One region of the Desulfitobacterium hafniense DCB-2 genome, then DNA from elsewhere that is predicted to be linked to it. Evidence: riboswitches for the same ligand, from Rfam matches in the RefSeq annotation. Region 1 holds a riboswitch; each other region holds the start of a gene.
The links. Region 1 has a riboswitch for cyclic di-GMP ahead of DHAF_RS05160 (HD-GYP domain-containing protein). Riboswitches for the same ligand answer to the same signal wherever they lie in the genome.
Positions count from the first base shown of each region.

Region 2: another riboswitch for cyclic di-GMP. It lies ahead of DHAF_RS16960 (Na+/H+ antiporter NhaA); the one in region 1 lies ahead of DHAF_RS05160 (HD-GYP domain-containing protein).
Region 3: another riboswitch for cyclic di-GMP. It lies ahead of DHAF_RS23205 (methyl-accepting chemotaxis protein); the one in region 1 lies ahead of DHAF_RS05160 (HD-GYP domain-containing protein).

Region 1 covers NC_011830.1:1,123,882-1,134,264, reverse strand. The annotation lists gene DHAF_RS05200 (aminotransferase class V-fold PLP-dependent enzyme) at 1-29, opposite strand, end outside; gene DHAF_RS05195 (DegT/DnrJ/EryC1/StrS family aminotransferase) at 324-1,493, shown strand; gene sfsA (DNA/RNA nuclease SfsA) at 1,586-2,272, opposite strand; gene DHAF_RS05185 (helix-turn-helix domain-containing protein) at 2,422-2,961, shown strand; gene DHAF_RS05180 (helix-turn-helix domain-containing protein) at 2,976-3,521, shown strand; gene fdhD (formate dehydrogenase accessory sulfurtransferase FdhD) at 3,600-4,400, opposite strand; gene DHAF_RS05170 (CBS domain-containing protein) at 4,653-5,102, shown strand; gene DHAF_RS05165 (MBL fold metallo-hydrolase) at 5,196-6,167, opposite strand; cyclic di-GMP riboswitch class I at 6,384-6,471, shown strand; gene DHAF_RS05160 (HD-GYP domain-containing protein) at 6,575-7,636, shown strand; gene DHAF_RS05155 (catalase) at 7,750-9,798, opposite strand; gene DHAF_RS05150 (ferredoxin family protein) at 10,049-10,336, opposite strand; gene DHAF_RS05145 (FAD-dependent oxidoreductase) at 10,333-10,383, opposite strand, start outside.
Region 2 covers NC_011830.1:3,628,382-3,638,764, forward strand. The annotation lists gene aroA (3-phosphoshikimate 1-carboxyvinyltransferase) at 176-1,483, opposite strand; gene DHAF_RS16940 (prephenate dehydrogenase) at 1,470-2,381, opposite strand; gene aroF (3-deoxy-7-phosphoheptulonate synthase) at 2,381-3,409, opposite strand; gene aroH (chorismate mutase) at 3,490-3,855, opposite strand; gene DHAF_RS16955 (HutP family protein) at 3,873-4,301, opposite strand; gene DHAF_RS16960 (Na+/H+ antiporter NhaA) at 4,643-5,812, opposite strand; cyclic di-GMP riboswitch class I at 6,000-6,094, opposite strand; gene DHAF_RS16965 (hypothetical protein) at 6,193-6,762, opposite strand; gene DHAF_RS16970 (BaiN/RdsA family NAD(P)/FAD-dependent oxidoreductase) at 6,855-8,114, opposite strand; gene DHAF_RS16975 (hypothetical protein) at 8,259-8,567, shown strand; gene DHAF_RS16980 (double zinc ribbon domain-containing protein) at 8,612-8,995, shown strand; gene DHAF_RS16985 (DUF2085 domain-containing protein) at 8,998-9,366, shown strand; gene DHAF_RS16990 (4Fe-4S dicluster domain-containing protein) at 9,396-10,383, opposite strand, start outside.
Region 3 covers NC_011830.1:4,950,868-4,961,250, forward strand. The annotation lists gene DHAF_RS23175 (uroporphyrinogen decarboxylase family protein) at 1-718, shown strand, start outside; gene DHAF_RS23180 (DctP family TRAP transporter solute-binding subunit) at 849-1,880, opposite strand; gene DHAF_RS23185 (response regulator) at 2,017-2,712, opposite strand; gene DHAF_RS23190 (ATP-binding protein) at 2,758-4,347, opposite strand; gene DHAF_RS26505 (hypothetical protein) at 4,598-4,735, opposite strand; partial or broken gene DHAF_RS26635 (antibiotic biosynthesis monooxygenase family protein) at 4,745-4,900, opposite strand; gene DHAF_RS23195 (methylated-DNA--[protein]-cysteine S-methyltransferase) at 4,973-5,512, opposite strand; gene DHAF_RS23200 (MFS transporter) at 5,740-6,930, shown strand; cyclic di-GMP riboswitch class I at 7,228-7,312, shown strand; gene DHAF_RS23205 (methyl-accepting chemotaxis protein) at 7,468-9,429, shown strand; gene DHAF_RS26865 (KilA-N domain-containing protein) at 9,616-9,891, opposite strand; gene DHAF_RS26870 (KilA-N domain-containing protein) at 9,917-10,123, opposite strand.

The sequences.
Region 1 (10,383 bases):
GTTGTTGCCGCATTATCAAAGTAAATCATACGCTCTTCTACCACCTTTTCGGGTTCATTGCTTAGTACTCTGTAACACCTAATTCTTCACATTTCCGGCGGTTAAATTTCCGTATGACTGCGTTGTCGTCAATCGCCATACGACCCGCCGGGCAATGCGAGTTTTAAGCGTTACAGAATACTAGCCTTTAAAAGTATAAACTTTATCTATATAATAATACTTTTTCTCTTAGAATAGCACTGTTGCTCTCTAAATAAAAAATATCAAGGGTGCTTGCCGCAGGAAAATTGTGTGGTATAGTAAGTCTTGGAGGTTGATACACAATGAATAATCGAATGATTCCTTTTTCACCACCTGATATAACCGACCTGGAAATCAACGCTGTCGTGGAGGTCCTCAAATCCGGCTGGATCACCAGCGGCCCGAAGGTTCATTTACTGGAAGAGAAGCTCCAGGAGTATTGCCAGGCAGATCATGCTGTTGCCCTTGCCAGCAATTCTCAGGGGCTGGATCTTATACTTAAAGTACTCAATATTTCGGGCGAGGCCGAAATTTTAACAACTCCCTATACTTATGTGGCTACGGCCAATGCCGCCCTCCATCGCGGCATTAAACCTACCTTTATCGATCTGAAAAAAGACAGCTTCTTTATGGATGAGGAAAAGCTATACGATGCCATCTCTGATAAGACCAAGGTCATCCTCACCGTGGATATCGGCGGTGTTCCCATGGATTATGACGTGGTCAGAAATATCCTAAGGGAAAAGAATCGGGAGGATATTCTGCTGATATCCGATTCCGCCCACTCCATTGGCGCTGCCTACAAGGGAGCTCCCGTAGGAACGCAATTTGATTTCCATGTCTTCTCCTTCCATGCTGTTAAGAACTTGACCACCGCCGAAGGGGGAGCCATTACCTTTAACGGTGATCGGGAAAACTTAGCCCAGGTCTTCAAGTACAGTTCCTTGAATGGACAAACCAAGGATGCCCTATCCAAGATGAAAGCGGGAGCATGGCGTTACGATATCTTAACTGACGGATTGAAGTGCAATATGACCGATATTGGGGCTGCCATTGGCCTGGTTCAACTGGATCGCTATGATAAAATTCTCGGCCAGCGAAAGAAGCTCTCCCACATCTATCATTCCATCCTCTCGGAAAAAGAGTGGGCACTCTTACCCTTATTGGAAAATGATATCATGGAAAGCTCCTATCATCTCTATCCTTTGCGAATCCAAGGGTTCACCGAGGAGCAACGGGATCGGGTGATTCAAGAGCTGGCCGAAATGGGCATAGCCACCAATGTTCACTATATTCCCATCCCCATGTTTACTTATTACAAAGAGTTGGGCTATGATATTCAGGATTACCCCAATACCTATGCCCAGTATGCCAATGAAATCACCCTACCCCTCTATTCCATCCTGACCTCCGCTGATTGTGAATACGTGGCGGAGAACGTGATTAAAGCTGTTGAAAAACATAGGAAATAAAATAGTACAGCCAGCAAATCTTTAATCGATCTGCTGGCTGTACTATTTTTGACTATCTATTAAGCTCCCGCATTTAGTATTGACTTTTCGCTTTAACCCTCAACTAATTTGACCGTCACAAAATCCCCAGCCTCTATAGAATCTTCCGTGACCTCGCAGTCCAGAGCGAGAATTTTTACTCCCTGCTTTTCAGCCTGAATCAATGAATCCCCAAAGGCTTGGTGGGTCTTGATGTTGGGGGTGAAATAGTGAATATCTTTCATTTGAATGATGAACACCACATAGGCTTCATACCCTGCAGCCACAGCCTGGCTCAACTCGCGCAGGTGCTTAACCCCCCGTTCTGTGGGGGCATCGGGAAAGAGCGCAACTCCCTCTTCCTCTAAGGTTACCCCTTTCACTTCAACAAAGATTTTTCTCTGTCCTGCCTCCAGATAAAAATCAAAGCGCGAATTTCGAAAGGTCTGCTCCTGCTTAATATGCTGAAGCTCCTGAAAATACCCTTTCTCCAACCATTCACGAAACACCTTGTTCGGCACCTGACTGTCCATGTTAATCAGCCTATTCCCTTTGCGAACTCCGATCAGGTCGTATTTTGTTTTCCGATGCTCAAAATCCGCTTCTTGAAGGAAAACCGTCACTCCCGGTATTAATAATTCCCTGCAGCGGCCTGTATTTTTAACATGACAGATTTCCTCTTTACCGTCGATTTCCACCTTAGCAATGAACCGATTGGGACGAGAAAGAAATTGTCCTTCTCTGATATTGGTGTACTTCATAATCCTCCTAATTGGATACCGTTGATATTTTTGAACTTTTTGTGAATATTCTTTATCTTTCTTCAATTCTACTACTTGTCTACTACAATAATTTCTCAAAATCAGTTATAATGTCCCTAACAAAATTATATGTTGGGGGAGGAATCTTTTTGGCTGATTTAGGTTCGGCAATCCGTTTTATGCGCAAAAACCAAAAACTAAGTCTAAAAGATGTTGCTGAGAAGACAGAACTAACGATAAGTCATTTAAGTCAAATTGAAAGGAACCTGGCTAGCCCCTCCCTGATCACCTTAGAAAAAATAGCCTCTGCTTTAGGATACCCCATCTCTTCCTTTTTCGTAAACCCCCAATTCACCTCAACTCATATTCCTGCGGAAGCTCAGAGAACCATTCAAATTAATCCAGGAATGACTCTTCGCTTTTTAATCAATAATGTCGGTCAAAGGAATCAGCTCGGTGCCTATATCGCTGAAGTTGCCGATCTCTCAGAAGAGATTATTATTCACCACGGAACTAAATTAATCTATGTCTTAGAAGGAGAAATGCACTTCAATGTAGCTCAAAAGGAATTTTACCTTACTGAAGGAGATTCCCTCTTCTTTAATGGCAATGTTCCTCACTGGATAAGCCGCAAATCCAAGTCAAAACTTAAACTTTTCGTGGCCACAACTCCACCTGAAATTTTCTAAGGGGGCGGTAATTCTTGATTGAGGTCGGTGAATTCATACGCGCCATACGAAAAAGGCGCAACCTTACAACCACCCAATTGGCGGATCAATTGGATTTGAGCAACGGCTATATCAGCTTGATTGAGAGGAACATCGTCAGCCCTTCCCTGGCCACTCTTAAAAGAATTGCCCAAGCGCTCAGTGTCCCTCTGGAGTCCTTCTTCTTGGATCCGGATACAGAAATTATTTATAGTTATCTTAAGAAAGATGAACAGCAGTACATTCCTGCTGAAGGCAGAAATTGGCGCTTACTGATTGATCATTCTAAAACCAATCTTATGGGTGCCTTTGTTGTGGACTCAACGGCTGTGGATAAAAACGTCTATTCCCACCAAGGTGTGGAATTAATCTATGTTCTGGAAGGCGAAACTTCGCTTAACATAAGTAAAGAGGACTATCAGCTAAAGGCTGGGGATTCTTTATATTTCGATGCCTCGATTATGCACTGGGATAATAAAAAACCCGATGTGCCACTGAAACTTATCGTAATAGCCACCCCGCCGGAAGGATTCCATTTTTAGTTCTCAGTATTTTATAGAAATATGAAGGCTCTAAAAGCATTACGAAGCTTTTAGAGCCTTCTAAACATGTGCCAAGGATTAACAGCCTTTAATCCGCTCAGAGTGAGTGTAGATATTCATGCGGTTTTCCCGGACAAATCCGAGCACAGTGACTCCCAGTTCCTCCGCAAGCTTAAGGGCCAGATCGGTAGGGGCTGATACCCCAATGAGGATAGGGCAGCCCATCTTGGCTGCCTTGATCAGGATCTCCGAAGAAATCCGGCCACTAAAGACAATTACTTTTTGGGAAATATCCGTTCCATTGAGAAAAGCATGTCCATACAATTTATCCAGGACATTGTGCCTGCCGATATCCACGGCACAATAATCCAAGGAACCTTGGGAAGCTAAAGCCCCCCCATGAACTCCTCCGGTAAGATGAAACAGTTCCGAATTGTCTTCCAACAAATTGATATAGTGGCTGACTTCCTGGGCGGTAATGGTGTGCCGGCTCTCTACTTTCTGAGCCAATCGGGCATCATTAGCAAAATAAAAAGCACTTTTCCCTTTGCCACAGCAAGAAGTGAGATAACGTTTCAGAAAAAGGTCTTCACTAAGGGTTTGTTCCACTGACGTTTCCACCCACACAAGTCCTTCCCTTTTATCCAAGGTAATCTTCTTTATCTGATCAGGATCTTCGATGATCCCTTCTGAACCGAGAAAGCCTATGACCAATTCCTTCTCTTGAGTGGGCGTACAAACCATGGTCGCAAATTCTTTACCATTAATAAAGACTGTGAGGGCCTTTTCGATGGCAACCAGTTCTTTGACCACTTCTTTATCGGTTCCTATAATTTTGATGACCTGAGTTTCTGTAGTGCTAGCTAAATGGCCGCTCATGTCATTCTCCCCCCTGCAAAAATCTTTCCACCCTTGCTTAGGTCATCTTCTATTCTATTATACGACCTAACGGACAACTTTACCTTTTTGCACTTTTATTCTTTTGCGGTAATCTTTCAACTTCTCTGAAAAATGAAGGAGAGTTATTTCCTTGTTTCCAAATCGCCTCATTTCTTCTTGTCAAAATCATGGTATACTAGTACTAAATTCAGACAAAATATGTTCCAAGGTAATCACAAGGGGGTATTGGCAATGAAGGTTCAGGATATTATGCAGACCAATGTTATTACAATTTCGCCGAATACGGAAATTAGGGAAATCGCTAAGCTGCTGTGTGACCATCATATTTCCGGAGTCCCGGTCATCGACCTTTTCGGCAATTTAATCGGTATTGTCAGCGAAGGGGATCTGCTGCATAAGGAGACTCATCCCCGGGTTCCTGAAGCGGTAGGATTCCTGGGTGCTCTGATCTATTACCGAGGTGTCAAACAATATGAATCTGATCTAAAGAAATTGGTTGCCCTCAAAGCCTCGGAAATAATGACTCATGAGGTTATAACTCTCGAAAAAGACGCTGCTATTGAGGAAGCTGCCTCTCTCATGATTAATCACAATGTGAAACGGTTACCCATCATGGAAAACGGCAAAATGGTCGGAATCATCACCAGAAAAGATGTCATTAAGGTTCTGATTGAAGAGTAGCCGTTCTTTGCCCAATTACATAGCCCAGGCACAACAAGCAGCCCGCCGCTTCCTTTTGGGGACCCGGCGGGCTGACTTTATCACTGAAAGAAGTCATGGATTAACCAATTCATAATAATGCTTCCCCTCGGAGTTCACCCGCTGAGCCTCCCCTTTGTACACCAGATGCTCCAGATGAGCCATAGCTTCACCTGAGGCAAACCACTTCTGGGTAAGGGGAAAATCATTCCAGCTCTTATAGCTCAAATCCCAATGCATTCTTGCCGCTGTCTCTATGACTGATTTTTGGCCATCACGCAGAATCCCGGTGATTTCCTCAAGTCGTTCCTGATGATGAATGATCAATTCATCAATCCGTTGCCGATGGTCTTGAATAAGACTGCGATGAGACGGAAACACCCAGTCAATGTCAAACCGGCGAATTTTGTTCAGGCTCTCCATGAAATTTCCCAGGCTATCGATTTTGTAATGCCAAAAAGTAATATTCGGGGTAATTTCATTCAGGACATGATCCCCGCCCAAAAACAGCTTATGCTTTCTTTCGTATAAACCGATATGTCCGGGGCTATGGCCTGGAATATCGATCACTTCGAACCGATAGGGACCCACTTCTAAGCAATCCCCTTCTTGCAATGGGGTGTATGCAAAGGGTTCCTTAGGGGCTATGTCGAAGGCCTCAATCTCTTTCATGCCGATTCCCTGGTTCAAATTAAGACCCTCACTCAAATGCCCCAGCACCTGTTCAGGAGAGGTTCTGAAATTATTGAGCAGAATACCGTCTTTCTTTCCGATATAGACCTTACACCCTTGTTTCCACAAATAGTCAGCCAGCCCGGAATGGTCCACATGCATATGGGTCAGCACCAAATCTGTCCGTTTCAGGTCGATGCCTGACGCTCTGATTCCTTCCATCAGAGCATTCCTACACTCTTCCCTATTAAACCCTGTATCCAAAATCAAGGAACGGCCTTGAGAGGGGATAATATAGCTATTTAATGCCTTCAGTGGATTTTTTGGCAAGGGTATTTCATTTAAGTAAATCTGGGGGTAGACTTCCCGAATCATTCTTTTCACCTCAATATTTAAAAAATTAACTATTCTGATTATTCTAACACAACTATCCTGTGATTCATAGACATACGCTCTACTCTACCCTCTTAAAAATTCTCCAACTGTTAGGGGAGAAGATGTTGTGAAGCTAAAACTTAGCCCTTATAATAGAATGGATGATAAAGCCTTAAATATTTCGATACTTAAAATAGCATAGCCTGTACTTTAGTGATTCGACAATAGCAAACCTGGCGAAAGCCAGGGACGCAAAGCTATGGGTCTTCCTGGATACACTCCTGATGATCGCCAAGCTACCGAAGCCTTAAGCTTTAAACACCTTTGTCGCCAGTTCACATGGCGACTTTAATTTTATACTGTTTTTATAATTTTTATTAAGATGATTTTGAAAGGAAGAACGTTCAATGCGTCAGTTAAGCATAAACAGGCTTAAGGAAGGGGATATTCTAGGGCGAACAATCTATGCCAATGATGGCCGTGTACTCCTGGGGAAAGGGATGGCTCTGACCAAGTCCTATATAGACCGTTTAAAAACCCTTGGCATCAACATTCTCTATATTGACGATGAGGTAAGCAAGGATATCATCGTAGAGGATATTATCTCTGAAGAGCACCGGCGGGAGGCCATGGCGTCCCTGGATAATGCTGTGCAGGCTGTGAAAGTGGGAAAAGACTTTGACGGTTTTAATGTCAAAAGGAACATTGACAATATTATTCAGGATATCCTTTTCCAAAAGGATATCTTCATCGGGTTAACAGATATGAGAACTTACGATAATCAGATTTTTGCCCATTCCGTCAATGTTTGCGTTCTTTCCATCGTACTGGGTAAGGCCCTGGGCCTGGATCGGGAAAATCTTGAAGGGCTGGCCATCGGTGCCTTGTTCCATGATATTGGCACTGTGAAATTGCCCAAGAAGCTCCTAAGCAAGCGAGAACCCTTTACTCCCAAGGAAGCGGCTCTTTACCAAACTCACACCAATCACGGTTTCGATATCCTCCGGACAAAACGGGAGCTGAATTTGTTGAGTGCCCATATTGCCTTCCAGCACCATGAGCGTCTCAATGGCAACGGCTATCCTCGTAAGCTCGAGGGAGATGCCATTCACCAGTGGGCTCAGATTGTCGGCATTGCTAATTTCTATGATAATTTAGTGAATGACGGTCCAGGACATACCCGCATTCCGCCTTATGAGGCCTGCGAAATTCTTATGGGCAGTGCTGAGAAGTTTTTCCCTAAGGATCTCGTGATTACTTTTCTTAAGCATATTGCCGCGTATCCCACAGGCTGTACCGTAAAACTGAGTACCGGAGAAACAGGTATTGTCGTCGAGCAAAATAAGAGCCTGCCTATGCGCCCCATCATCAGGGTTTTAGTAGCCGATCAAACCCTCTCCCGTGTCCAAGCGAAAGAATACAATCTCGTCGAGGAACGGACCCTTTTTATCGAATCCATTCTGGAGTAATACTCCTCCGGTGTTTTAGCGTTACCGTTATCACATTGCCATGTCCTCTATCAGCATCTGTCCGAAAGAAACGACCGTTCCCCGGTGGAATACCGGGAACGGTCTCATTTGCATTAAACCATAGCAGGATAAAGAAAACTCGGACGGTTCCAGAATCTCTGCTTGGCCATGGCCTTGATAAATCTGCCTGCAAAGTCCGGACCTGAATCCGTTACGATCCCCTCATCAGCCAATAAGCCCAGCGGTTCCAGTACAGCATCACCCTTTTGAATGATGCCGATCGGTTTGAAGTGATTGTAGATATCCGTTGTGAATTTCTGTGCTGTATACGTAAAATAGGGGGTGATATTGCCGCTTCCCACGATAAGTATCCCGTCATAGACAAGGGGGGAACCCGTTAAAAAGCTGTCATGGACTTCATAGGTTACTCCCTCGGTTCCACTGACCTTCCCCAAGGTATCGTGGACAATGACCACTCTTAATTTGGCCTCCGCCAAAGTTTCCAACACTTTGCTTACACCGGGGCCATCGAAGCCTTGAGCGAGGAACACCGCGACGCGCAAGGTATCCGGCACAAAAATCGTATTATGCAGGCTAAGCGCCGGAGAGGACTTTGTCACAGGAGATTCCTCGACATCCGCCGGCACAGTTGTGCCTAATTCCTTGGAAACACTCTTGGCCAGTTCCGTGCTGATATGAGCGAGCACATCAACCCATTCCTGCCGGACAAAGGGTCCGCATTTGCCAAGTTCAAAGCAGTAAGCGCCGATAATCTGACGCTTTTCAACCTCACTCATACTATTCCAGAACATTTTTGCCTGAGAGTAATGATCCTTAAAGGAAGGAGCTGTTGATCTTACCTTATGTCCTTCTACGGTGGATGGATACGTGACAAACCCGCCTTGGGTGCCTGGTACCGTATACGGGCTATTATTCGCAAGCCCATTGCGATGATAAGCAACTTTTCCGCGATCAATAACCAGCCTCGAAGCACCGTCACGCTGATTATTGGCAAATGGACAGACCGGACGATTGATCGGCAGTTGTTGATGATTGGGACCAAGCCGTGCCTGCTGGGCATCGGTATAGGAGAACAATCTCCCTTGCAGGAGCGGATCATTGGAAAAGTCAATCCCTCTCACAATATTCCCAGGGTGAAAGGCGCTTTGTTCGGTTTCAGCAAAAGCATTTTCCACATTGCGGTTAAGGATTATCTTGCCGATTCTGCGTAAAGGAATCTCTTCTTCCGGCCACAATTTCGTCGGATCTAACAGATCAAAATCATAGGCAAACTCATCTTCCTCTTTAATGACCTGAATAGCCATCTCATACTCCGGATAGTTGCCAATCTCTATATTTTCCCATAAGTCTCTGCGGTGAAAGTCAGCATCTGAACCAAGACGCTGGGCTTCATCCCAGATTAATGAATGGACGCCCAGCAAGGGCTTGATATGAAATTTAACAAAGTGGGATTTTCCATCCTTATTCACTAAACGGAAGGTATGTACCCCAAATCCCTCCATGGTTCTAAAGCTTTTGGGAAAGGCGCGATTCGAGGCAATCCATAAAGACATATGGGCAGTTTCTTTGTTGTTCGCCATAAAGTCCCAGAAGGTGTTGTGGTCTGTCTGACCTTGTGGATATTCATTGTCCGGCTCTGGTTTCACCGCATGGATTAAGTCAGGGAACTTAATCGCATCCTGAATAAAGAACACCGGCATGTTAATAGCAATCAAATCGAAATTGCCCTCATCGGTATAAAACTTAATGGAAAAACCCCGGACATCCCGGTTGGTCTCATTACAGCCTTTGGAGCCAACGACTTGTGAGAAGCGGACAAACAAGGGTGTTTTTTTATTGGGGTCCTGCAAAAAATCAGCCATCGTTAAATCTGCTAAGGATTCATAGGGCTGGAACTCTCCATGTGCCCCATATCCTCTGGCATGGACGACACGTTCAGGAATACGTTCACGATCAAAGTGGGCTAGTTTTTCCCGGGAAAGAAAATCTTCAATAAGTGTTGGCCCGCGCTCGCCGGCCGTCAATGTGTTTTCATCATCAGAAATCGTGATTCCTTCATTCGATGTCATTTTCTTTCCTTCTGATTCGTGAATAAACGGCTCTAATTGCTCACGCTTTTTATTGGGCTTGTTATCCTTCAATCTGACTCACCTCATTTTCATATATGTAGGTTCTCGGAATTAAAATTCCGGCTTTCCTCGGTCTACGCGATTCGAAAATCATTATGCCCGCCCAGACGAGCTTATATGCAAGAGCAAAGCAGATAGACACTGCCTACTACGCCAGCTTTCTACCGACGTGTTTAGAAGTAAGAAGCTGAAGCAAAAAGAGGCTTGAAACCCATTGTGCGGTTAAGCCTCTCTTTTATTGCCTTCTCAATTCAATAGAAATTCACCCGTATCTAAACTCCACACCTAAGGTTCCCAGAGGAAATTCCCATTTATCCAAAAGGGTTTTACCGCAAAGCACCCGGCAGGTGCCGCACTCCAGACACCCGGCGTAGTCAAATTGAATGTCGCCGCTGTCATTAATTTTATATAACCCTGCCGGACAGGCCAGAACCAATTTTTGATATTCCGCCCGATCGATATTCCCCTCTTTCATGACAATATGGGCGTTTTCTTCATCCACATGGAACTTATTGACCCCAAGCTTCTGATCGACATTGACCTGACTCATAGTGAACGCACCCCCTTCCAGCCGTCTTTGATAATGTTCAGCAATCC
Region 2 (10,383 bases), 2.5 Mb from region 1:
CTTATATGCTAAGCAGTCCTTTTTGCACTGTCAGAAAGTATAACGACCTTGCATACTTTCCTCCAGCATAAGTGCAACCAACGACTTCGCCTCATTTGCCAGCATGGGTTTAAGGCTCGGCGAAGCCGGGTTTTCTTTACCTTATTGAGAATATCTCGTTCATAAGTTAAGAAGCTTACGATTCAGCTATCTCATGGATCAGTTCCAGAAAGTTAGGGAAGGAAACCTCTGCTGCTTCGATGCCTTGCAGACTTATCCCTTCCTCGGCAAGCAGGCCTGCCACCACCCAAGCCATGGCCAGGCGATGATCACCATGACTATGAGCGGCTCCCCCGCGCAAGCTTTTAGCCCCTTGAATCCGCAAGCCGTCGGGAAGCTCCTGAGCGTTGGCACCCAGAGCCTGCAGGCCCTGGACGACCGTCTGTATCCGGTCCGTCTCTTTGACCCGGAGCTCAGCAGCATCACGAATCACGGTTTCACCTTGGGCAAGGCTGGCCGCCACGGCCAGAACTGGAACTTCATCGATGAGCTTGGGGATCATTTCGCCTTGGATCTCTATGCCATGGAGCTGGGCCGGCCGTACGCGCAGATTGGCCCGGGGTTCACCGCATTCTTCCCGTTCCTCTTCTACCTGGATATCTGCCCCCATTTGCCAAAGAGCGTCCAGGATCCCTGTTCGGGTAGGATTCATCCCCACATTCTTAATCAGAAGTTCTCCTTGGGGAATGAGGGTTCCCAGGACCAGGAAAAAGGCTGCAGAGGAAATATCCCCCGGCACCGCTACCTCTTGCCCGGATAAGGCGGCTCCTCCCCTTACCTTGGCGGTGCGCCCTTCACTCTTCAGATCCACACCAAAGCCCCTCAGCATTCGTTCCGTATGATCCCGGGAAAGACAAGGTTCTGTGACCATAGTCTCCCCTTTTGCTCTTAACCCGGCCAGAAGAATGGCAGACTTGACCTGAGCGGAAGCCACAGGTGAACGGAATTGAATCCCCTGTAAGAGGCCGCCTTGAATGGTCAAGGGGGCATATTTTCCCTCCTGCCGGCCGAGGATGCGAGCCCCCATCTCCTGCAAAGGAAGGGTTACCCGGGCCATGGGCCGGGACCTGATGGAAGAATCCCCGGTTAAGGTCGCGCTGAAGGGACAGCCTGCTAAAACACCCAGCATGAGCCTCATGGTGGTTCCGGAATTCCCCACATCCAAAATATCCTGGGGCTCATGCCAATTCTCAAAGCCCCGGCCTCTGATCCAGACTTCCGCATCCCGTCGTTCCCATTCCACACCCAGTGTCTTCAGACATGCCAGCGTACTTAAGCAGTCCTGTCCCAGCAAAAAATTGGTAATATGGGTTTCACCCTGAGCCATCCCGCCGAACAAAGCAGCCCGGTGGGATATGGACTTATCTCCAGGGACCTCTATTTCACCTTGAATCCGCCCCATAGGATTAATCCGTATTCCTTTAGACTCATTATTTATTTGCATCTGATTCCCTCCGGTTCAGCATTTGACTCCTGGCCCCTTGAGCCCTCGCAAACACTTTAAGCATCTCTTCGCCATCAGCGCCCGCGATGATCTCCCGAATCTCCTTAACCTTTTCTTCCCAGATATCCAGGGAGCGGAGAATTGCCGAGGCGTTGGAAAACAATATATCCCGCCACATTTCCGGCGAACTATCCACCAGCCGGGTAATTTCCCGGAAGCTCCGACCGGCTATTTCAAGGGGTTTCCCTCTTAAATTCCCTTCTGCTGCAGTTAAGGCCAGGGCAAGGGACAGCACATGAGGCAGGTGACTGATCAAGGCCACTTCATCATCGTGATCCTCAGCTTCCCGCGAGACGATTCTTGCCCCAAGCCTCTGGACCAATTGAGAAAACTTTTCCACCATCTCCTGAGGACAAGAGGGGGGAGGAGTAATCACATAAGGATAGCCCTGGAATAAATTCGGTTTAGCCGCTTGAAATCCCTGCTGCTCTGATCCTGTCATGGGGTGGCCCCCAATAAAATAGACCGAATTCATCTGATTGGCTGCCCGGCATATGTCTATTTTTACACTTCCTACATCGGTGATAAGGCTGCCGGCAGACACACAACCGACGGCCCGGGCAAAACTTTCTGCCAGCAGGGAAACAGGCGTCGCCAGGATAACCAGATCCACATCAAGGCTCTCCGGTATCTCCTGCCAGCCCTCTTTGATCCATTCCCGAACTTTTGCTTCTTTCAGACTTTCTTCATGGCATTCTACAGCGCAGACAGACCACCCCTGCCCTGCCAGCGCACCTGCCCAGGACCCTCCAATCAGGCCGAGGCCGATGACACAAGCACGGGGCTGCCTTTGCCCTGTCCATCCTCCGGACAAAATAATTTCCCGACCTTTTTCCATCACCGGCGAGCCCCTTTCACCGGTCTGCCCAGTGCCTGAGCCAGAATCTCCAGCTCTGCCATCATCGAGGCAAAATTATCCGGAGTTAAGGACTGCTTGCCGTCGGATACGGCTTTCTCCGGTTGGGGATGCACCTCAACAATGATACCGTCCGCTCCGGCTGCTACCGCCGCTTTGGCCATGGGAGGCACCAGGTTCCAGCGACCGGTTCCGTGACTGGGATCGACAATAACCGGCAGATGGGAAAGGGATTGAAGAGCGGGAACCATGCTTAAATCCAGGGTATTCCGGGTATAGGTTTCAAAAGTACGAATTCCCCGTTCACAGAACATGACCTGGTAGTTGCCGCCATCCATAATGTACTCGGCGGCCATCATCCATTCTTCAAGAGTTGCCGAGGGTCCTCGTTTTAAGAGAATGGGTTTATTGGTTTTGGCTACTTCTTTCAGGAGGAAGAAGTTCTGCATATTGCGGGCCCCGATTTGCAGGATATCTGCGTAATGGGCTACAAGTTCCACATCCCGCACATCCACTACTTCGGTTATAACCAGCAATCCTGTCTCCTCCCTGGCCTCGGCAAGAAGCTTTAAGCCCTCCTCTTCCAAGCCCTGAAAAGCATACGGGGAAGTACGGGGTTTGAAGGCTCCCCCCCTCAAGAAGGTAGCTCCTGCTTCTTTAACAGCATGGGCAGTCTCGATAATCTGGGCCCGGCTTTCCACACTGCAGGGTCCCGCCATCACGTGAATTTCTTCGCCGCCGATCTCATAATCGCCGATCTTGATAATGGTATTCCCACTCTGAAATTCACGGCTGACAAGTTTGTACGGCGCCAGAATCGGAACCACTTTCTCTACCCAAGGCAGGGCTTCCAGATCCAGGGCTTTCAGCCGTGAGCGATCCCCTACAGCACCGATGATGATCTTCTCCACCCCTTGGGAGAGGTGAATTTTGAATCCTTCCTGGCTTAAACGCTCATTGATTTCCTGAACCTCTGCCTCACCGGCTCCACGCTTTAATACGATAATCATAATGTTCCACTCCTTAACTACCATCCTACATTTTTCCACTACTCACCGGCAAGGTGAGCAAAATCTACCATAATACAACTCTACTCAACAAGATCTCTGCGTAAATTAACGGCATCCCTTAGATAGACCGGCTGAATTTCTTCCTGGGTCAAAGCAGACTCCACATGAAGCAGCACGCGGATGCACATCGGCAATGAACCCGGAACAGGAACTTCATTCAGACAGATCATAGGGACCCGGTCCCAGCCCAGCTGGCGGGCGAAAGTTGCCGGGAATGCCGCATCAATATCCTTGGTCAGGGTGAAGATGGCACTGATAATATCCGTTGTTGCTAAAGAATTGCGCTTGATCATCTCCTGCAAAAGCTCTTGTGTCCCTTCACGAATGTGTTCAGCATTATTTTCTTGAATCGTAATGGCACCCCGTATACCACGAACTCTTGTCACATTGGTTCACCTCCCTTTTAGTCCTTGATTTCTTTCGGCGCCGCCCTATGTCCCAGGCCTACCGCCACCTCATCCAAATGCAATAAACCCACGCCGAAGAAAACCGCTACCGATAAATGTTCATCTCTTCTGGCAATGCCTATTTTTCCACCGATATTCAATCCCATGGCCTTGGGCATAATCTGGCTCAAAGCTTCCCGGGTTGCACCGGCAACGGCTCCTTCATCGCCATGGGTTTCTTGAATGACCCCTTCCCGTTTCGCGGCAACAATGGCTCTTTCCACGATTTTTTTAATAGCTGTAAGATATTCGCCCCCATAATCCACCGCCACAGTGCGAATGCCGTGGCGTCCGAAACCGTCCTTCAAGTGAACCTCCTCTTCACGGCTTTCAGCCATAGCCATCCGCATCGCCGCCATAGCAATTTTCTTACTTTCAGCAACCATTCTATTCATTCCTTTCCCTAAAGGGATTCCTTGGCTTAGATTAACCCATCCTTAATAGTACTACACTATGTGCTTTAGCACATTAGGACATTTTACCTAAAAAAGAAAACAAAAAAGACACCTACGGTGTCTAATTCACTAAATCACCGTCCTACCATCCTTCCTTTATTAAATTTAAGAGTAAAAGATAAGAGAACCACAACCGTCCTACACTATGCCCTACACCAGCTGTCGGATTAGATATTAAATTATATTATATAATGCATTAGGATCATTTTCAAGACAGGAGCCAAAAGAAAAAGCAGGCCCCTTTTTTCCAGAGGACCTGCTCCAGCCACACCTTAAGCCTGAGTGTCTTTGACTTTCTTGATTCCGAGCACTTTACCCAAGGCGAAAGCAATGACCGCCGCAACTGCACTGAACAGTGCTCCCATCTTTGCTGCTCCCTGCAGACCCGGATCAATAAAGGCTACACCCGAGACGAATAGGGCAACGGTAAGTCCCATAGCCGCTATCACGCCGGCCACCAGGAGCTCTTTATACCCCATGCCTTTGGGGAAGGGAAAGCCGATGACTGTAGCCAAAGAACCCATGAGGAATATGCCGATGGTTTTTCCGCCGACGAGAGCAATGAGAACCAGCCAGGTGAGAGTGTTGATTTCTGAGAATTCCACCCCCGCATTGGTTAATCCAAATAAAAGCAGGCCGAAGTCCACGAATATTTTCCATTCGTGCTCAAATGTTTTCAGAGTGGAGTGATCCTGGGGATCATCTTCGAATAAGCCGAATTCCTCCCGGGGAGGATGGGGCAGGAAGGGAACGATAAACACCAGGGCCAAAGCCGGGTGAATATGGGCCAGATAAAGGCCGGCCCAGCTCAGAATTCCCCCCAAGATGATATAAGGCCAGTAGCTCTGAACATTTTTGCGTCTGAGCAGATAAGCAACCAGCATACCCGCCACAGTGAGCAATAACCAGAGGGGTGCCACCGGGTTGGCGGGATCAGGGTAGAAGAAGGCAATAATCATCAGACCGATGCCATCATCGACAATAGCCAGAAGCAGCAAGAAAGAGACCGCAGCATGCTGAGCTCCAAACACTACCCTTGCCACCAGCCAGGCTAAAGCAATATCGGTGGCTGTAGGGATACCCCAGCCTCTGGCAAACTCAGGACTCCCGATCAGGGCATTTAAACCAAGAAAGACAAGGGCTGGGCCCAGAACTCCGCCAAGGGTGGCCATCAGAGGATTGATCGCCCTTTTAAGGGGATTTAAGCTTCCTCCGGGCAGCAGGCTTTGAGTAATTTCTATCGCTGCCATGGCAAAAAAGAACACCATAAAGATATCGTTGACAAAGAAATGAAGAGATATATGGCCGATAATTTCATTGTGGACAAAATGATGGTAGTTTTCCGGCGCTAAATTAGCCCAAACAAGTGCGATAAGGACACCTAGAATTAATGGAATCGAAAACTCCTGCAAAAAATTGATGGTCTTTTTCTGCGTACTCACTGGTCTTCCTCCTCAAGTTAAAAATAATGTGTAAAATGTTCCTTATATTTTCACGCCCCACAAAAGGCGACACTGCCGGCTGCCTTATACTGCTGTTCAACCCTTTATTCTTCCCAACAGGGCAAAAAAAGCATACAAAAAGAGAGTAGTCCAAAAAGGAACTACTCTCCCCTAAGAAGTTCTAACTACTTGTAGCCTGGCGATCCTAGCCGGTCTTGCGCGACGGCCTTAGACCCATAGCTTTAGCGTCCTTTGCTTTCACAAAGTTTGCTCCAACCATCAACGATAATATAATTTTCAGATACTTTAGTATAGCATAGATAAACTGCCTTAAGCAATAAAACCCGGCAAATTTCTGCATTTTTCTTGTTTTCCATACTTCAGCGCCCGACTCTCAAGGTTTGAATATTATGCTCGATCATTAGGGTCTGATTAAGCCGCGGCTCTGTCAGGGCGGAATCTTTCTTAATCACCTGGATGCGAACAATAGTGGGCACATTGGTTCCATCCAATTGAATTACTCCTGTTTGAGCAGGAATCTCCAACTCTCCCCGTGCCAACGTTCCCAGAGTTTTGCCATTTTGGATCACGCGAACCGGAGCAGCGGGGACCGCCTTGAGGGTGATCAGGGAAGTTTGGGGAATCGTTTCCTGAATCAAGTTCGGGGTGACCGTACTTGATACCGGTGTACTGTCCAAGGAGGGGGCTTCTATGTTTTGGGCCACGGAAATATAGTAACCTACAGGGTCTTTGGCTAACCCTAAGGCCATTTGAGCTAAAACCAAGAAGACAGCAGAGAGAACCACTGCCCGAATAATGACCTTCTCAAATCTAAGCAAGCCCGTGGGCGCACTATGCCGATAGTTCCTGACACGGGATGCGCTTCTTCCGGAACGAGGAATGAACCCGCTCCGCTTTTTATACTTACTAAAAAATTGCCACCGACGCATAAACTTCACCTCATCACCAGTTTATGCAACCGTGGCGGAACTAAGACATGATTCTTATCTTAGAATGTGCAGATTCTAGGTGTTACGGAGTACTAGTCATCGACTGAGGCGTATTCCCCCGCCCCCCGGCCGGCCCGGTACCCCATGGCAAAGGCTGCCTGCAGGTTATATCCTCCCGTCACTCCGTCCACATCCACTACTTCTCCGGCCCAATAAAGACCCTTAATCTTTTTGGAAGCCATGGTCTTGGGATCGATTTCTTTGACATCCACTCCTCCGGCGGTCACGATAGCTGCCGCTAAAGGCAGAGTCTCTTTGATAGTTAAAGGAAGTTCCTGCAACACATGGACCAGGTGTTTTCTTTCTTCTTTATTGATGCTATTGACCGCTTTCTCCGGGGGAATTTGGGACCATTGGATCACCAGGGGTATTAAGCTTTTGGGAAGCAGCTCATCCAGTGAGTTCTTGAATTGCTTATTCAAGTATTTCTTGAAATCTCTCTGCACTCTCTGATCCAATTGCTCCGCAGTTAAGGCCGGCTTAAGGTTAAGGGTCAAGCGAACCTTCTCCCCGCCGGCCAACGCTTCGCCTGCCCAACGGCTTAAGGTGAGAATGATGGGTCCTGAGACGCCGAAGTGAGTAAAAAGCATCTCCCCAAACTCCGTTTGCTGCTTTTTCCCGCCATACCACAACGTGGCTTCCACATTCCTTAAGGAAAGCCCTTGAACCTGCTTTACCCAATCTTCATAAGTTCTCAAGGGAACAAGAGATGGCCGTGGGGGAATCACCTTATGCCCCAGCTTTTGAGCCATCTTGTAGCCATCTCCGGCGGAGCCTGTGGCGGGGTAAGACCCCCCTCCCGTACAGACGATCACCGACTTGCCTTCAAGGACTTTCCCATTGCTTAAACGCACACCCCGGACCTTCTCTTCACCCAGGAGTATCTCTTCCACCGTCTGTCCGGTGGCCAGTTCCACCCCTGCATCCATAATATACTTGAGCAAGGCCTCAACGATTTGCTCGGCATCATCCGAGACAGGAAACACCCGCCCTCCCCGCTCAGTTTTGGTCTCAACACCATACTGAGCAAAGAAATCGCAAAGCCTTACATTATCAAATTCTCTTAAGATGCCATGGAGAAAACGTCCGTTGCCTGGATAATTCCGAATAAAATCTCCCACATTTTCTGCATTGGTCAGATTGCAGCGTCCTTTGCCGGAAATGGCAATTTTACGCCCGGGACGTTCTTTCTTTTCCAGGAGCAGCACGTCGGCCCCCTTCAGGGCGGCTTGGCCTGCAGCCATAAGTCCGGCTGCTCCTGCTCCGATTACAATAACGCGTTCTTTCTTCATTCTTAATCCTTTCTTGACTTAATCCTTTCTTGAACCCAATCCTTGAAGATCGACTGTATACATCATGGATTTGTTTAAAGTTTTTGTGCTTGCCACATTCTTATGCTATATTAAGTTTAAATTCAATTATAGGAGGGAATCAGTATGGAATTGGATCAAAAAACGACTTTATTAATACAGATATCTGCTGCTGCAGCTACGAATGCCCTGGCCAGCCTTCGCTCAGCCGTTACGGATGCTAAAGCCTTGGGAGTGCCTAATGAAACGCTGCGCCAAGCCATTGAGCTGGCTCTGGAAATTCAGCAGCAGCCACTTTCCCATACCCAGCATTTAATGAATCAACTGCTAAGAGAACCTATTAAAAAAGGGACCTCCAAACAAGACGGCTCTTCACCTGCCCCACATGTTCACGGGCCGGGTTGCAGCTGCGGTCATCATCACCATCATAATTAGCTCCGGCTGTTTTTACACTCACTGAGAGAGAGGGGAGAGAAGGAATGTTCTGTCGCGAATGTGGTATGGAAATTGGCAAAAAAGTTAAGGTCTGCCCAAACTGTGGAGTCAAGCCGCTTCATGGAACCAAACATTGCCAAGCCTGTGGTGCGAATACTAAATCAAAGCATGAACTTTGCAAGAATTGCGGAGCGCAGCTTATTACGAAAGGGGCTGCTTTGAAAGAGGAGAATGCTCCCAAAACAGCCAAGGCCGCTTCATTCTGTATGCCGGTTGTCGGTATCATCCTTTTTTTTATTTGGCATGCCAAAGAGCCTGAAAAAGCCAAATCCATTTGTAATTGGACCATAGGCGGAGTTGCCTTTGGCATGATTCTTTATGTGTTCGGTATTGTCTGGGGAGGATTTAGTGCGGCAACAGGTTATTGAGCATGAACATAAACATTGGCAAAGCCCTGCATTATTTGTTTCTATGCCACCGTCTGCCTGAACGATCCTTCTTTTTCAGGGGACGCCAATTTCCAGTCTGTGCAAGATGTACCGGAATAGCCTTCGGCTATATCCTTGGCGCACTCCTTGCTTTGAAGTATCACCCTGTACCACTGGGAACGATCATTCTCTTGCTTATTCCCTTAGGAATCGATGGGAGTGTTCAATATTTGGGGTTAGGGGAGAGCACGAATAAACGCAGACTATTGACCGGCATTGGGGCAGGAATCGCTACTGTTTTTTTACTGGCTAAAATTATTCTGATGGGTATTAATCATGGCAGGCTCTTGTATGATTATATCATGTTTTAAATACAACAAAGCAAAGACCCTATACGGGGCTAAGCATTAAAGATGCTGTCACCGGAAGAGGAAGCACAAGCGACACACATGGGGGGTTCAGAATTATCGAAGACTAGTTTGCCACAGCGGGTGCAATGCTTAGGACTGCCCTTATGAAGAAGAATCTTGCCTGTGTAGTGACGATGGGACAGCTGCTTTGGCACAAATTCCAGGGCCTTCGGGTTGCAGATAGTGACACAGCGCTGACAACGGACACATTTATACGGTTCATAGATCAGGGTTAACTCATCCCCGTTTTCCCTTTTGGTAAGGGCTGCCTGGGGACAGATGGCCGCACATACTCCGCAGCTGGTGCAAATATTTCCCACTTGCAAAGCAGGTATGGGCATCTTATCCTGGGGATAAGCTTGCATCCGCTTTACTAATAATTGGCGTGTGCGGGGGATTGGGTAGGCTTCATCCGCAGTCAACCCCGGCAAGATGGTTTCAAGCTTCTCCCAGCCTTTCTTCCTCCACCCTCTTTTTTCCGCCGGCTCCTTTTGGGGCAGAGCAGCTCTGCTTGGGGAACCGGTTCCAGGTGTTGCCGCCTCCCCCGGTTGATCAGGGCTAACTTGAATGACGATCGGGGGATGATCCGGCCAGCTCTCATGAATGGCTTTGAAGGTTTTCACGCTTAAGGCACAGGCTTTTTTATCAGGGCACTCTGCGCATTTGCCCGTATGAATCACCACGTTCTTTTCCTTGGCTGCATGGATCAGGGCCAGCCACAAATCGCCATCGATGACTCCCAGACAAGGTATCTCAAAACCCAGAGGGGCTGCCTGAGGACAATTGAGGATAATCTCCCCTTGCTCCTCAAGATAGGTATGCAGGAGATCCGTCGAACGATCCACAAAACCGTCACTGGGGCAAACTGCCATACATGCCCCACATTCGGTACATTTTTTGGCATCGATTTCACGATATTCAGAGACAGCCTGATGAGGGCAAGCCTCTATGCATAACCGGCAGGGTTTAGCGTAGGGC
Region 3 (10,383 bases), 1.5 Mb from region 1:
ATTTCCGGCCGCCGACCGCCAACAGCTGGAAGACTATCGCAGGGCAGGCTTGGCCACCACCATTTCCGAACAGTTCGGCAACGGTTTCCTCCAGCAGGGGCCGCTGATGTGGGGCTTTGAAAATTGGTTTGCCATGCTGCTTACCGAGCCGGAACGCTGCACACTGTTTATGGATAAGCTGCTGGAGAAAAAGAAGGAGTATTATGATCATATCTTCGAGGTCTATGGCGGACTGGTTGACGTTTGCAGTGAGGCCGATGATTTCGGCACCCAGCGGGGGACCTTTGTGTCGCCCAAACTGATCAGAGAGATGATCCTTCCTTATCACAAGAAGCTCAATGATTACCTCAAGGCCAAGGGCGCCGGTTATATGACCTTGCACAGCTGCGGCTCGGTGGAAGCATCCATTCCGGATATTATCGAAGCAGGCTTTGATTGTCTGAACCCGGTGCAGATATCCGCCGCCAATATGAGCCCGGAGCACCTCAAGAAAACTTACGGCAAGGACATTACTTTCTGGGGCGGAGGCATCAACACCCAGTCAACTCTTCCTAACGGAACACCGGAACAAGTCAGGGAAGAAACCAAACGGAATATCGACGCCTTTGCCCGGGACGGCGGCTTTGTGTTCGCAACCGTTCATAATGTACAGGATGATGTGCCCATTGAGAACTTTATCGCCATGTGGGAGACCTTCCAGGATCATTGTAAGTATTGATTAATATTTAAATCCAACCGGTTTTCGGGAGGAAGGAGAAGAAGGAGTTAATGACATGGAGAGGGCGGCTGCTATAACCGGAATTGGATGTGTCCGCCCTAACGTTAGTGGCGGCACTGCTGTATTCTCATCATTCCCCAGCCAATTCTAGGGACTCTTTGACGTCATTGAGAAAGTCTGTGCCGCATTTTTGGGCAAATTTTGCATAAACCAAAGCAAAGTCCTCTTGCCAGATGTTTCTCTCTTCATTGTTCAGGGTGTAGATCTTGATCTGATTGCGCTTTTGCAGTTCCCTTAATTGTTCCTCATTCAGCTTTTGGGCGATATCCCGTTCCCACTGCGTCACTTCCGCCATGGTCTCCTCCAGGAGTTCACGGGCCTGGGCCGGCAGTTGATTCCAGAAATCTTCATTGACCATGACCGCATATCCCATAAATCCGTGCTGGCTGAGGGTTAAATAACTCTGTACCTGGTCAAAGTTCTTGGTGTAAATATTGGAGATGGTGTTTTCCTGTCCTTGAGCCCGTCCTTCCTCCAAAGACTGATAGACATCATTGAAGGGCAGGTAGAGGGTAGCGGCGCCAAAGGAGTGAAATTGTTCTTCCAGGATGCCCTGGGACATGATCCGGAAGGTTAATCCTTTTAAATCACCGGGTTTAGTAATAGGGTGATCGTTATTGGTCAAGTGTTTGAAGCCGTTATCCCACATGGCCAGACCTTTCATGTTCTTCTGATGCAGTTGATCCAGCAGGGTTTTGCCCAAGGGTCCATCCATGATTTGATGGACGCTGTCCAGATCATCAAACAGGTAGGGAAGATCCCAGATTTGCCATTGGGGAAATAATTGGGCAACTTTTGAGGTGGTAGGAGCGATCATCTGCACATCTCCCCTGCTTAAGGCCTCAAATTCTTCACCATCTTTGAATAATTGAGAATTGGGAAAGGCCTGAACTTCGATGATGCCTTTGGACCGTTCCCTGACCAGGTTGGCAAAACGTATGGCGGCTAACCCTTTGGGAGTATTTTCTTCAACGACGTGAGAGAATTTGATGATAATTTTATCTTTTTTGTCCACCTGCTGACCGTCAATGACCCGGGTCCCGCATCCGGATAATAAGAGAAGGATCATGATTAGCATAAAGAGCCGGTTATTTCTACTCATGCCTTATACCTCAGTTGATTTATTGTATTTTCAAGTGTAAATTTATGATTTTTTACGACTCTCAACCTGTTGGTCTTTTCGATATATGGTCCTTTCGATATGGTCTTTTGGTCTGAAGAATTAAAAAAATTGCACCCTAAAGTACAATTCGATATTTGTTGATGGGCCTGCCCACTGTCCCATATTGAGTTTCCAATAAGACACAGTTTATTTTTTCAAGATATTCCAGATACCTGCGGGCTGTAACCCGCGCCAGCCCAACCCCTTCCGCCACTTCCTCTGCCGATAAGCCGACGGGGGTTTCTTTCAGGAAATTATAAACTTGTTGCAGGGTGATTTCACGCAATCCTTTGGGCAGTTCTTCCCTGCTTCTGGCGACAAGGGTATCTTGATGAGGATGAATTTTGATCAAGCGATCCAAATCCTCCTGATTGATTTCCCAGCGGTTTTGCAGCTGCTCTGCGTAGGAGTAGTAATTGCTGAGCGCAGTATGGATTCGCTCATACTTGAAAGGTTTGATGATGTAATCCACTACGCCAAAGCGCAGCCCGGCCTGGACCGTTGCTACGTCCTGAGCCGCCGTAATCAGGATGATATCGGTAGGAATGCCCAGCTGGCGAATCTCTTTGAGAATCTGGATGCCGTTAAGGTCCGGCAGATAGATATCGAGAATCACTAAGCACGGCCGCACATCCTGAATGATTTCGATGGCTTTTTTGCCGGTTCTGGCTTTACCGCAAATCCGGAATCCGCCAATTTTCTTAATAAACCCTTCATTTACTTCCATGACCATCGGATCGTCTTCAACTAGGATCAAGTCAATCAGCTTCATTAATGATCGCCTCCTATTGAGCCTCCCCTAAAGACTTCGGCGCACTCAGGAGCGAATCCCGGACAAGGGAATCCGAACCCCGAAACGCGTACCCCATTTCCCCGTCTCCATCTCTATAGTTCCACCCAGCAGATCCACAGTCTGCTTAACCAGCGATAAGCCAATTCCCCTATTGCCATTCCCTTTGGTTGAAAATCCCCACTGATACATTTGGGCTTGATTGGCCAAGGAAATCCCCGGCCCGGTATCCTCCACACTCAAGATGAGTTGATGGTGTTCATGCTTAATCCGACAGTGGACCTCACTTATTTTACTGCCCACCACCGCTTCCATGGCATTCTCCAGCAGATTTCCCAGAATAATCGTCAGGGTATTGCTGTCAAAGCCCTCCGGCAGCTCACTTAAGCGGGAATCCGGATCAAATAGAACATCGACTTTCAGCTCTTTGCCCCGATTATATTTTCCTAAGAGCAACCCGGCTACATTAGGGTACATGATCTTGCTGCTTAGGAATTTTGTAACCTCCTGCTGCTCCTCAGTCACTCTATAGATATATTCCATGGCTTGATCGGCTTTGTCTAACTGGATCAACCCGGCGATGGTATGCAAGGTATTCAGGGATTCATGATTCTGCACTCGCAAGGCTTCAATAAAGGTTTTTACACCGGTCAACTCCTCCGCCATTTTCCGCACTTCTGTCTTCTCTTTGAGGGTGACGACCCGCCCAACCACCTGCTCCTTGACCCTGATCGGTAAAAAATCCACGAGAACCCAGGTATTATTGAGGATAAGCTCTGTGCTCTCTGCAGGATCATGGGTCTCTAAAAAATCGCTTAAGGCAGTGAACGCGGGAAACTCTTGTAAAGGGCACCCCACCGCTTTTTCAGAAGTTCCGGCAATCCGGCAGGCTTTTTCATTGATGACTGTAATGCGGTTCTCCATATCAAGGGCGACGACTCCATCGTCCATAGCCTGGAAAATTGCCACTCTTTCTTCCAGCATCCGTGCAATCTGGCTGGGCTCAAGGGAGAACATATTCTTCTTGATGTTGCTGGCTAAATAAAAGGACCCCAGCCCTCCCAGGGCTAAGCCGATCAAAATCGAAGAATAGAGTTCAACCCTGATGGCACCGACAATCTCCCGGATGGTAGGGACAAGAATGCCGACGGCAACGACTCCTACCTGACGGGTTCCCTCATCAGCCAGGACAGGGACAAAAGCACGAATTGACGGCCCGACAACCCCCACGGCCTGGGAGAGATATTCCTTTCTTTGTAAAGAGAGTTCCTCGTCGCCGTCGTTAAAGACGGTGCCAATGCGATCTAAGTAAGGATGGGAATATCTTATTTTTTCCATATCAAAAATGACGATATATTCAACTCCTGTGGCCAGGCGAATCCGTTCGGCAAGGGGTTGAATCATTTTCGAGCCCTCAAACCCGCTGAGATTCTCCTGCACCTCACTTAACTGGGCAACCGTTCGGGCAATGGCCATGGCTCTATAACCGATTTCCTGCTCCATCTTATCGGAAATTCGGTTGACGATGATCACGCCTGCCAGAAAAACGGATAAAAAAACCAGCAGAAAGGAGAGCATGGCGATTTTAGTGCCTAATTTTAAGTGGGGTATTTTCAACCGCTTACTCCCCCTCCGGCTGATGAATCCATGTGATTCCACCCTTTCGGTTCAAGTCAGCTTTTCCTCCTTTCCCAGTATTGCTTGAATTTTAGTTGGCGATATTCAGATTAGCATTAGTAAAGCCATGACATTATCATCATAATGCTGAATAGCGTTAGTGTCAATTAACTATCTGAATATTCCAAATATAACAAGAGCGTTTTATGCCCTTGCCTCACTTTCCATTCATCATATTTTTACTCAAGTTTCAATTTGGATGACCAAAGAAACTGTTGGAATCTTCCGGTGCTGCCGACCGCTCTATATTGCTGTAACTGCGCAGCTGGGACGCAACCGTAATGGTATAGCCTGCAAACATGGCATCATGACCCTGTCGTTGACTCATGCGGTGCTCTGTTTGATTGCGCCATTGATTCACTGATTCTTCGTTTTCCCAAACAGATAAGCTAAGCAGCTTTCCTTCCTTGACAAGACTGGAAAAACGCTCTGCGCGTATAAATCCTTCACTTTTGACAAGTTCGTTTTTAAGATTGGCGGCTAAGGCAAGATAATCATCCCTATATTTCTTTTATATTGTAACTTCAAATAAAACCAAGATCATTGCCGGCTTGCTCCTTACTATTTAGAGTGCGTTGCCTTTTTTAGGCACAAACATCCGGGACATATCCACCCCTTCGTGTTCAAGCAGCTGGATTTTCCTGCTGATTCCTCCGCCAAAACCTGTCAAGTTACCCTTGGCACCTACTACCCGATGGCAGGGGATGATAATAGATATGGGGTTATGACCTACGGCTCCGCCTATTGCTTGGCTGGACATACACTTTTTGTTCATTTTCTCAGCCATCTGTTTGGCAATGTCGCCATAGGTGATTACCTGGCCATAGGGTATTTGGCATAAAATATCCCATACCCCTTGACGAAATTCGCCGCCCATGGGGGCCAGGGGCAATTCGGATGTGGCAGGCCTCTCACCTGCAAAATATCTGTCCAGCCATGCTTTGGCAGCGTCAAAGATCGGTATATCGTCCTTTTCGATCATGCTTTCGGGTAGGGTACCGCCATGAAATCTCTGACCCTCCATCCATAAGCCGATAAGATTGTCGCCGTCACAGGCAAGGGTAATTGTGCATATGGGTGATAGATAGGTTGTTGAATAATACATTTTGACCCTCCTTCTTTATCTGTTTTATCACGTGTTCTAAAGGTTGATTGTAGCATAACTGGTCCGGGAAAATCTCGCAGTTTTGGGAGATTATATTTTTCTCTTTTAAACCATTCCCATATTACCAGCACATTGAAAGCATTATTTTCCCATGCTATAATGCTTTTGCGGTTTATTTGCTAAAGCGCTTGAAAAATGGGTCAGAGGATTTGAAAGGTTCGGCTTATATGGAAGAAAAACATAGTGATGGTGACCGGGACTTTAAGCTGTTTTTGCTGGCAGGATTGTTCGCCGGGATCGGTGCAGGTATTAATACATCCATATTTAACAACTATTTAAACGATATATTCATGCTTTCCGAGAGTGTCAGAGGTTTCCTCGAGGTGCCCCGGGAAGCGCCGGGTTTCTTTATCATGCTGGTTCTGGCGGTTTTAAGTTTTGCCGGGGATGTGCGGATTGCCATGCTCGGCATGGCCGCGGCAGGATTGGGGATGCTGGGGCTGGGCCTCTTATCCCCCACCTTCGCGGTTATGATCATTTGGATGATGATGTACAGCCTCGGCACACATATGGTCATGCCTGTCACGCCCTCCATCGGCATGTCCCTGTCCAAGCTGGGGTCTTTCGGCGCCAGGCTTGGAACGATCAGTGCCTTTGGTCTGTTCGGCAGTATTATCGCCTACGTTTTTGTCTTCCTGAGCTTTCATTTCCTGAATATGACCTATCAGATTGCCTTTATTATCGGTGCTGTTTTCTATGTGTTTGCTGCTTTGGCGGTGGGGCTGATGAAGAAGGGCGAACCGAAAGCCAGGAAAGTCAAATTTGTTTTTCGCAAACGCTACGCCCTCTATTATGTCCTGGCCGGTGTCAGCGGAGCGCGGGCACAGATTTTTCTGACGTTTGCCCCATGGGTCCTGATCAAGGTGTTTAATGTGCAACCTCAGATGTTTGCTATCCTGGGTATGATTGTCGCCTTTGTGAGTATCGGCACACGTAAAATGATTGGCCGCTTGATCGACGTCCGGGGGGAGCGATTCGTTCTGACGGTGGAGGCCGCTTTGTTGTTCGCCATTTGTCTTGGCTATGCGTTCTCAGCCGACATTTTCCCCGTCGGCATCGCTGCGGTGATTATCGCCGCCTGCTATGTCATCGATAATTCCATGGCAGCGGTGGAAATGGCGCGGTCGACATATTTACGGAAGATTGCCGTCGATCTTGATGATGTGACTCCAACCCTATCGACGGGGGTCAGTCTCCAGCATATCGCCTCTATGGTTATTCCCATTTTCGGCGGGCTTTTGTGGGCGGCTTTTGGATATCAGGCCGTCTTTATGGGCGCAGCCGTTATCGCCTTCCTCAATTTCATACTTTCACGCCGAATTAAGATTGAGCTTGATCCTGCCGCTAAGGCGGAGTAGCACACAGCTATGTTCAGGAGCAGATAAGTAATAAGCCTTGAGTTACGTCAGACGATCGTATCTCAAGGCTTTTATTATTCATCAAAAGACCTTCTCGTTTCATACAAAAATCCCATATGCACCTGGCAGCAGAGCTTGTTCGACGCTCATGAGGATGATAAACCCTAAAAATGTTATTACTATTTGCGGATATAGATTTATTTATAAATTATCTTTCAAATTGTAGTAATTTGTAGTAGAATGATTGAGGTAATACCTCATACAACATACCAATGTGGCTGGATATCTTTAATTATATTGCGACAAAGGCAAACTTAGTGAAAGCTAAGGACGCAAAGCTATGGGCCTTCCTGATCAAGCTGATGGCCGCCAAGCTACCGAAGTCTTCTTTTTGCTGTCGCTAAATGAATGCGGCTTTTTTTATTGTTTTTTTCAGCCAACTTTTATCCTTGGTGAGCCGGTTTAGTATAGTCAGAAACTCTATGGAAAAGCAAGCTATTCAAATAAAATAATAAGATATTATAGGGAGGAATTCGTTTGAAACTCAAGACACGATTATTTTTGATGTTCTTAGCTACTAGTTTAATTCCACTGTTAATCTTTTCTGCCGTATCCATACCCTCTTTTATCTCAGACTCCCAACAGAGTACCTATCAGCTAAGCGAGGATAAAATAGCAATTGCTGAAGCTGAAATAAACGGGATGCTAGATAAAAATTTCAATACCCTACATATGGTCGCTAATCAGCCGGCCATCCGCAATTTCGATTTACCTAATGCGAAAAATATTCTGCTGGATGCCGTTAAAGTCAATCCCGAACTTATTATTGCTCTTGACAATACTGAAGGACAACAAGTCGTTAAAAGTAATGATGATGCCTTAACCAACATCATTGAGCGGGATTTTTTTAACCAAGCCATGAACGGGACTGAAGAGTATGTATCCGATATTATCGTTGCGAAGGCTACCGGTGCATTGATCGTCGTTATCTCTACACCTGTTCGTGATATGAATAATAACATTGTCGGAGTTCTTCAAGCGAACATACAACTCGCCCAGCTCAGTGATTTTGTCACAGATCTTTCAGAGGACGGTTCAAACGTCTATGTGCTTTCCAGACAAGGGACAGTATTGGCCCATCCCCATATGGAATATGTTCAAAACCAGGAAGATTTCAGCTCTTTAGAATTTGTGGAAACAGGTTTTACTGGGCAGGACATGACCATGCAAGCGGCAAATATTCAAGGTGAAGAGGTTATTGTCAGCCATGCTTTGCACGAGCAGGCGGGCTGGTTAATCGTTGTGGAAACCCCCGTTTCGGTGGCGATGGCTTCCGCTAATAAACTCCTGTATATCTCAATCGGCTTGCTTTTTACTGTGAGCGTTATTGTCGGCTTATTCGGCTTTATCTTTGCCAAACGATTTACGAAGCCCCTCGTCGAGTTATCCTCTGTTGTCGAAACAATTGCGAGGGGAGATTTGACAGACTTTGAAGTTGAAATCAAGTCAAAAGATGAAATCGGCCGACTTTATCATAGTCTTAAAACAATGACTCACAACTTAAGGGGACTTGTCGTCAACATTCAAGAGGTTGCCTCGGCTTTAGCATCTCATTCTGTGCAATTATCGTCGACAACTGAGGAAACCACGGAGAGTTTAACCCAAGTCGTTACAACGATAAACGAAATGGCTCAGGGCAACAGCAATCAGGCTTTAATGATTCAAGGTTCAACAGATGCGATTGCTACGGTTAATCATATCGTCGGCGAAGCTACGCAAAAAACAGAAGTTGGTGCAGACAAGGCCAAAGAATCATTAGAGCTTGCTAAAGAAGGTCAAAAGGCTCTTGAACGCCAAAGTCAAAAAATAGAAGAAAACAACAAGTATTCGAATACTGTTGGTCAATCGATACTTCAACTGGCGACAATGGCCGATGAGATTCGCAACATGATCGGGGCTATTAACAGTATCGCTGAACAAACCAATCTACTGGCCTTAAATGCTTCGATCGAAGCGGCCCGCGCTGGTGATGCAGGGCGAGGATTTGCCGTCGTAGCCGAAGAAATCCGCAAACTTGCTGAGCAATCCAGTAATTCCACTAAGAGAATTGAAGATATTGTCAATAGCATTAATAGCAAGGTTAATGAAGCGGTTAATAATATGAATCAGGCTAAAGAAAGCGTTGTTGTTATGGAATCTTCGGCAGAAGATACCAAAGAAAGCTTTGCAAAGATTTTTGCTTCGATTACTGAGCTTGCGCAAAACTCCTATGAAATTTCCACAGCCTTAGGAGAAATCAATGATCAGACACAAGAAGTTGCTCATCAAGCCACAAATATTTCCGCAGTGGTTGAACAAGCCTCGGCTGGTATGCAGGAAATCTCAGCCTCTTCAGAAGAGCAATTAGCTTCAATCGAGACGATTGCTCAATCCTCCGGCCAATTAGAAACTGCGGCTCAAGAACTTCTCACTCAAGTCGCGAAATTTAAAATTAGATAAGCTTTGCATCGTGGCCACCATAGAGGACAGAGCCTAATAATAAAAAGGCCTTGAGCGCATAGAATTTATGTGCCTCAAGGCTTTGGTTCTTATTATGTTCTAAAACTGTGGGGATGATTGTGAAGTTAGGTAAATATCGATGTCGCTATTAACAGTAGTTTTTGGGTATACACGAAGGAATCTCGTTTAAAATAAAAGAATACGATAATTGATTTTCGCAAGGGTGCGATTAAGATTCCAACCCAATGAAAGACGACTATTTTCATCTAATTTAAGTCGTTGATAATCTTTGATGATATATAACTTGAACTCTGCTGAAATCCATGAAGCAAATTCAAAGGCGATGTCTCTGTGAGCAAAAGTGCCGCCATAACGACCAGAACGTGAAATGATTCCAATGGCATTCGTCCCGCTGATCCATTTTTGCGGGGACATAGTAAAAGCGTTAGAACCGGCCTGCATTTTAAACCCCTCGAATTCGACGGGTTTAAAATCCAAGTTGTTCCCTAAGTCCAAGAAATTCTAAAGTATCTTTCCCACGCATCCAGTTCCGAATCACATCGTTCGGCTCATTACTTTTAAATCGTGCAATATCCGTAAGGGAAATGTAATCATTATTATCTCCACTAGAAAAGACTGCTATTTCTTGACCATCGGCATAAATTGTACCTTTCCACTTTTTATCCAAGGTCATTTTGGTCACCTTCCTTTTCTTCAGAGTAATAAACTACAGAGCGGGTATCAAAGAAAGTAGTTGATCAAAATTATCGATTAGTATATATATTTTTTCTTATACAATTATATCAAACATATGTTCCCTATGACAATATAAAAAAGATATGGTGGTCCTTGACTACCCAGTGATTTAAATCCTGTCTAAAAAACATGTTATATCTAAACGATAATGTAAGATAAATTGCGCAAAAAAGGCCATTGTTTGCGGACCTCTGTTAA